2 linked regions of the Luteolibacter yonseiensis genome follow. The main gene of each other region encodes a partner of the protein of the gene in region 2 in a complex. Links are inferred from orthologs where the notes say so. Each region holds a gene or a part of one and is shown on either strand. Other genes may lie near its edges. The genes, in order: fabF and acpP.

The links.
Region 1: the proteins of acpP (region 2) and fabF are in contact, whole or in part, in a solved structure (PDB 6OKG), measured with the Escherichia coli proteins. The link is inferred for Luteolibacter yonseiensis from one-to-one orthologs.

The regions. Positions count from the first base shown.
Region 1 is NZ_JAENIK010000004.1:174,830-178,037, forward strand. Bases 21-2,907 are described here. They hold fabF (beta-ketoacyl-ACP synthase II), read right to left. Parts: upstream 2,145-2,907; coding sequence 897-2,144; downstream 21-896. Other genes in these bases: rsmI (16S rRNA (cytidine(1402)-2'-O)-methyltransferase), read right to left, coding at 21-432; JIN84_RS02505 (acyl-CoA thioesterase), read right to left, coding at 454-888; JIN84_RS02515 (hypothetical protein), read right to left, coding at 2,227-2,394; JIN84_RS02520 (spermine/spermidine synthase domain-containing protein), read left to right, coding at 2,484-2,907. Outside these bases: more of rsmI, read right to left, coding at 1-20; more of JIN84_RS02520, read left to right, coding at 2,908-3,152; JIN84_RS02525 (SprT family zinc-dependent metalloprotease), read right to left, coding at 3,154-3,208. UniProt on the Escherichia coli protein: Involved in the type II fatty acid elongation cycle. Catalyzes the elongation of a wide range of acyl-ACP by the addition of two carbons from malonyl-ACP to an acyl acceptor.
Region 2 is NZ_JAENIK010000013.1:565,854-569,045, forward strand. Bases 65-2,935 are described here. They hold acpP (acyl carrier protein), read right to left. Parts: upstream 1,686-2,935; coding sequence 1,443-1,685; downstream 65-1,442. Other genes in these bases: JIN84_RS22760 (LysM peptidoglycan-binding domain-containing protein), read right to left, coding at 65-802; JIN84_RS22765 (hypothetical protein), read right to left, coding at 809-1,345; JIN84_RS22775 (hypothetical protein), read right to left, coding at 1,804-2,538; fbaA (class II fructose-bisphosphate aldolase), read left to right, coding at 2,750-2,935. Also shown: more of JIN84_RS22760, read right to left, coding at 1-64; more of fbaA, read left to right, coding at 2,936-3,192. UniProt on the Escherichia coli protein: Carrier of the growing fatty acid chain in fatty acid biosynthesis.

The sequences.
Region 1 (3,208 bases), on a different replicon or contig from region 2:
AGAGAGAAATCCACCGAAGCGGAAGGCATGGCACGGAAAGCCCGAGCCGATGAGCGCGGTGATGACGGCGGATGGACCTGGCAGAACTTCGAAGGGCGTGCCGCTCTCGATGCACGCCTGCACCAGCCGGTAACCGGGATCCGAGATGCCGGGCATGCCCGCGTCGCTGATGACGGCGATGGTTTCACCGGCTCTGGCGGCTGCGATGAGATCCGGCGCACGGCGGGCTTCGTTGTGTTCGTGGAGTGAAACGAGGGGCTTCCCGGGGATGCCGTGGTGCGCGAGCAACTGGCCGGAATGGCGTGTGTCCTCGCAGGCGATGCGGTCGGCACCGCGGAGGATCTCAAGGGCGCGCAGGGTGATGTCGGACAGATTCCCGATGGGGGTCGGAACGAGGATGATGCGGCCGGAGATTTCGGAAGAAGGTTCCATGGAAATGGTATTGCTGTGCGGCTATTCCGCGCCATCGGCGCTTCGCGCGGCGGAATGAATCCCGCGCTCCAGTCTGGAGCGTTCCTCGCCGGTGATCAGGACAGGCCTGCCGACGTGATTCACGCGGACATTCGTCATGCTGCCGAACGCCGCGGTTTCACCGGCGGCATTAAGCACCTGGAATTCCCAAGTGATGGAGGACGCGCCGATGTTGGAAATCTCCAGCAGCACCTCATACGGATCTCCCGCGAGAAACGGACGCTTGTATTCGCAACCGACTTTCACCCTTGGCCAGCCGCCTTCCGCTCGATCGAAGACGAGCACGCCGCGCGAGCGCAGGCACGCGTGCTCGGCGGCTTCGACGTATTTGAAGACGTTTGGAAAATGCATCCATCCGCTGGCGTCCGTATCTGCGAACGCGATGACGCCCGCCTGCCGATGGATCGGATTTTCCATGGTCCGGGTCACTCGTATTTGCTGACGAGCACGGAGGCGTTGTGACCTCCGAAGCCGAAGCTGTTGGAGAGCGCCACCTTCACCGGCACCTCGCGGGCGACGTTCGGGACGACGTCCAGATCGCACTCGGGATCCTGCTCTTCAACGTTGATGGTCGGAGGAATGACACCGTCCTTGATGGCCATGACGCTGGCGATGAGCTCGATACCGCCCGCCGCGCCCAGCATGTGGCCGGTCATGGACTTGGTGGAACTGACCATGAGGCCGTTTTTCGCGTAGTCTCCGAAGGCAACCTTGATGGCTTTCGTCTCCGCCACATCACCGAGGCCGGTGGAGGTGGCGTGGGCGTTGAGATACTGCACGTCCTCGGGATTCTTCTTCCCATGCTTGAGCGCCATCGCGATGGCGTAGGCAGGGCCGCTGCCATCGGGCGATGGCGCGCTGAGGTGGTAGGCGTCCGCGCTCACACCATAGCCGATGAGTTCGGCGTAGATCTTCGCCCCCCGCTTGAGGGCGTGTTCGAGTTCCTCGATGACGACGACACCCGCGCCCTCGCCCATGACAAAGCCGTCGCGGCCCTTGTCGAACGGACGGGAAGCCTTCTCAGGCTCGTCGTTGCGGGTGCTGAGCGCCTTCATGCTTGCGAATCCGGAAAGGCCCATCGGCAGGACGGCGGCTTCGGCACCACCGCAGACGAACGCATCCGCATCGCCGAACTTGATGATCCGCCATGCTTCCCCGATATTATGGTTGGAGGTGGCGCAGGCGGTGACGATGACCATGTTCGGACCGAGAAGGCCGAACTCCATGGAAACGATGCCGCTGGCGATGTTCGAGATCATCATCGGAATGGTGAAGGGCGAAACGCGCTTCGGTCCTTTTTCCATGAAAGTCGTGTGCTCGCGCTCCAGCGTGGAAAGTCCGCCGATGCCGCTGCCGACCATGCAGCCGAAGCGGCGCGGGTCGATTTTCGAGACATCGATGCCGGAATCCTCCATCGCCATTTTCGAAGCGGCCACGGCGAATTGCACATAGCGGTCCGCGCGACGGGCGTCCTTGGGTACGTTGAAGTACTGGTCGGCATTGAAATTCTTGATTTCACCAGCGATTTTGCAGTCGAACGGGGTAGGATCGATCTGGGTGATGGTGGAGATGCCGCTGCGCCCCTCTTTGAGGCCGTCCCAAGTGGTGCTCAGGTCGTTGCCAAGTGGGGAAATACAGCCGATGCCGGTGATGACGACGCGTCGTTCGCTCATAATTGTGAAAAAGGTTGGCGCGGGATAAGCGAACGCGCAAGCCTCATGATGCGATGAGGGATCAGGTTTTAAAATGAAAGGGTTACCGCCCCGGAACAGGACTCGAAGCGGGTGGGGAAGTCTCAGCAGGGGATTGTTTCCGAGGCCCCTGCGAAGGTTTGATCGTGTCGAGATGATTCGCCACCCAGACGACGGCTCCAAGCATCGCGAAGGTCATGAGCAGGACAATGATCGTGAACAATCGTCTCATTTGGAGTGGAAAACCTGGAACCTCGGAAAGCTACGCACGGGAATGGATTGCTCCAGCGGAATTTGCGTGAAGACTGGGGCACCCGTTCCATGAAAATCACCCGCACCCTCGCCACCAGCACGACACCCGATGGGGAACGCATCACGCTCCACGAGCACGACGGGCATCATTTCCTCAAGGTGGCAGGCCTGCAACTGATGAGCACCACGGCCTCCTCCTCGGAGGAACAGATGGCGGAACTGTCATGTGCGAATCTCCCCGCGCAAGCCCGCGTGCTGATCGGGGGCCTGGGATTCGGCTTCACGTTGAAACGGGTGCTCGCCCTGACCGGGCCTGATGCCGTGGTGGATGTGGCGGAACTGCTGCCCGTGATCGTGGAGTGGAATCGGGAATTCCTTCATGAGGTGAATGGCCAGCTGCTGGACGATCCACGCGTGAGAATCCACGTGCGGGACGTTTACGAACTGATCGACGGTTGCGGAAACGAACGCTACGACACGATCTTGCTCGATGTGGACAACGGGCCGGACCCGTTTGTCCAGGATGTGAACGAGAGATTGTACCAGAAGCCCGGAATCGAGCGGATCAAGCAGGCGCTGCGTCCGGGCGGGCGCGTGATTTTCTGGTCCGCGCATCCGGACAAGTCCTTCGCGAAGTCCTTGCAAGGCGCGTTCAGGAATGTGGAGTGCATCCCGGCCAAGGCCTACCCGAAAGCGAAACGCTTCACCCACACGTTGTTCGTGGCCGACCGGACCTGAACTACGGCAGCTTGTTCTTGATGAGGCGGAAGCGGTCGTGATACGCGCCGTTGTTG
Region 2 (3,192 bases):
GGGCGTCCTCACCGGCGCCGCTGGCACCACGGATCTGGAGGGTGGGCTTCGCGAGTTGGATGACCTTTTCGGCAGCCCGGTAGTCCTTCGACTGCGGCTGCACGCGATGGCCGTCGAGTTCGGCGGCTTTTGAAGCGATGGTGGTCTTCCCCTTCGCCGGCGGGGTAGCGGCCATGTGGAGAATGGGATACTCGCGGACGAACTTTCCATCATCCCAAACGGAGATCGATTTGCGCTGCGGCTCGATGAGCAGGCGGAACTCGAGCGGCATGACAATGAGCTCCTCGCCGGGCTGGATGTTTTTCAGCTCCATCATGCCATTCAGGAACATGATCATGTCGAGCGTGGTCTTGTATTGGCTGGCGATGCCCAGGAAGGAGTTCCCCCTCTTGACGATGTGGGATTTTTTTCCCTCCATCCGCTTGGTCGAGAGGATTTCATCAAGGTTCATCTCTCCGACGATGCGCCGGGCGGTGGGCGCGGCAGAGGAGGTCGGGTAAACGTTGACAATGGCGGTGAGCTTTTCGCGGGCTTCGGCGAGCTCGCCGAGAGCGAGCAGCTCATGGGCTTTCTGGAAGGCCTTCTCACCGGGATCGATGTCCGGAAGCTCGGTGGAATCAAGCATCTTCGCGAAGTCGGCGTCCGGCTGCGTGCCGATGACTTCGGCCGGGTTCGGGATGATTTTCGCAAACAGCCCGTCAAGCGGCGCGACGAGGATGTGATAGGCCAGGGCTCCCGTGAAGGCCATGACGACCATGACACCCAACGCGGCGAATAGCTTGAAAACCGTCCAAAGGCTCATGGGAGATCAGATAAGTCCGCGGCGCTTGAAATCAAAGGCATTGATCTCATGGGAGCGGAGGATCATTTCGAAGGAGAATTTGAGAATGGAGATTTCCCACGCGTCGTCCACACCCTCGATGACGGCGCGGGCGGGATTTCCCGTCTTGCGGATGTCCTCCAGCACGCGCTCGCGCACGGAGTCCAGGGTGTCGTGGATGATTTCCTCGTGAACATGCCCACGCTTGAACTGGAAACCATATTGGAGGAACGCGAGGTCCTTGCCCTCGGCCCGGAGTTTTTCCACCAGTTTGTCGAACCGCGCCCGGGCGGACGGGTCGAAGCCTTCCAGCTTCACCTCGTTATAGGCCGCGGGCCGGAGGATGCGCGGGCGCATGGCCTCCACCTCCCCGGTGCGGATGCGGACCTCGCCGGCACGGTCCATGAGCTCGCTGATGAGCTGGAACTCGAAACGCGTCTCTCCGAAGGTATCAATGCGGCGGTCCGGCTCGTGAAGAACCTTGGTGGTTTCCAGCGCGTATTGAATGTCGTCCGGTGTGTGCATGTGCGGTGAATTGTCACCCGGCTGTGGCGAATTGCAAAGAAAAGGGCGGACACCTTTCTAGGAGCCCGCCCTTTCACAAAGCGTCCGCCTACCGCTATCAGGCTTGCTGGCTGGTGATGTAGGTGACGACGTCACCGACAGCCTGGAGCTTCTCAGCTTCTTCGTCCGGCACTTCGATGTCGAACTCCTCTTCGAATGCCATCACGAGCTCGACGGTGTCGAGTGAATCGGCGCCGAGATCTTCGACGAATTTTGCTTCGAGGGTGACTTGATCAGCGTTGACGCCAAGTTGGTCCACGATGATGTCCTTTACACGGGCTTCGATACTTTTTTCTGACATGAGTTGCTATAGTTGAGGGTTGGGGTTGGCGTTGGGCTTGGTTATCGCTTGCTGACGGCACTTGGCAACCTCGAAAACGAATCGGAAGGCGGAAAAGCGCGGGCGGCGGAAATTTCGGTCAGCCGGGCTTCGTCTCCCCGTCAGCCGGGGTATTTTCCGTGACGCGGGCGTATTCAATGATTTCCCCGGAAAAATGTGCCCGGATCCGCTGCATCAGGCGTTCGGCCGGCTCGTCCTGCTCTTTTTTGAATCCACCGTAGGTGAGGCCGTCGATGCGGATCCTCCCTTTCCCGGAAGCGCCGTCGTAATCGATGAAGGCGAGCCCCTTGGTCTCCCACTTGCGAAGGTCGAGTTTTTTCAAATCCCCGAACGGCACGCGCCTGCCCTGCTGGGTGGTGACGGCCTCGCCATCCACGGAAATCGTGCGGCGGAGGGTGCGGAGAAGGATGAACGCGGCGACCAGCGAGAGCGCTGAACAGATGTAGAAGACGATCCATTGCTCGCGGATTTTCTGTGCGGTGTAAGCCTCTTCCGGCGGTGAGGCGGCAAGACCGTGCTCCTTGGAATACTCGCGCCACAAGATGTTCCATTGCAACGGCTTCATTCGCTCATAGTCGTGCAGCACGGCGGGCCACGGCATCGGCAGCTTAATATCCGCGGGCAGCACGTAGGGATCTTCCGGAAACAGGACGGACTGCTTCTCCGCATACGCCTTCCACTCCGCGGCGGTGAGCGTGCCGCCGGCGTTCATTTTGGAGAAATCCTCCTTGGCGGCGCGTTCGAAGGTCTTGTTGAGATAAAACACCTCGTTCTTTTTCCGGTAACCGGTCAGACCGTCCTTATAGAACAGCACGGAAAAAACCCCGAACATGAGCAACATCACCACCGCGCGGAGGAGAAACCAGGGCGTGGGCTTACAGACGATTGTTTCGGACGGAGTCATCGGGCTGGTCAAGAAACAACCCGGATGAGGATCGGTTGGCAAGCCACAAGCCGCCCGTTGCGAGGATTTCCCAGTATTCCCGCTTGTCCTTCCGGTACGGGTTCGTTATGGAATCCGCCCCATGCCAATCGCAACTCCTGAGCAATACGCCGCCATGCTGGACGCCGCCCAAAAAGGTGGCTACGCCTACCCTGCCATCAACGTCACATCGCTGCCCACCATCAACGGCGCGCTCAAGGCGTTTTCCGAAGCGAAATCCGACGGGATCATCCAGGTTTCCACCGGTGGCGGCGAGTTCGCCTCCGGCACCGGCGTCAAGGACGCCGCGTTCGGCGCCATCGTGCTGGCCGAAGCCTGCCACCTTCTCGCCGAGAAGCACAACGTGCTCATCGCCCTCCACACCGACCACTGCCACCCGAACAAGGTGGAAGGCTTCCTCAAGCCGCTCCTCGAAGCCTCCCGCAAGCGCATCGCCGAAGGCAAGGGCCCTCTTTTCCAATCCCACATGTTCGACGGCTCCGTCGTCGACCTGAAGGAAAACCTCGAAATCTCCAAAGCCCTCCT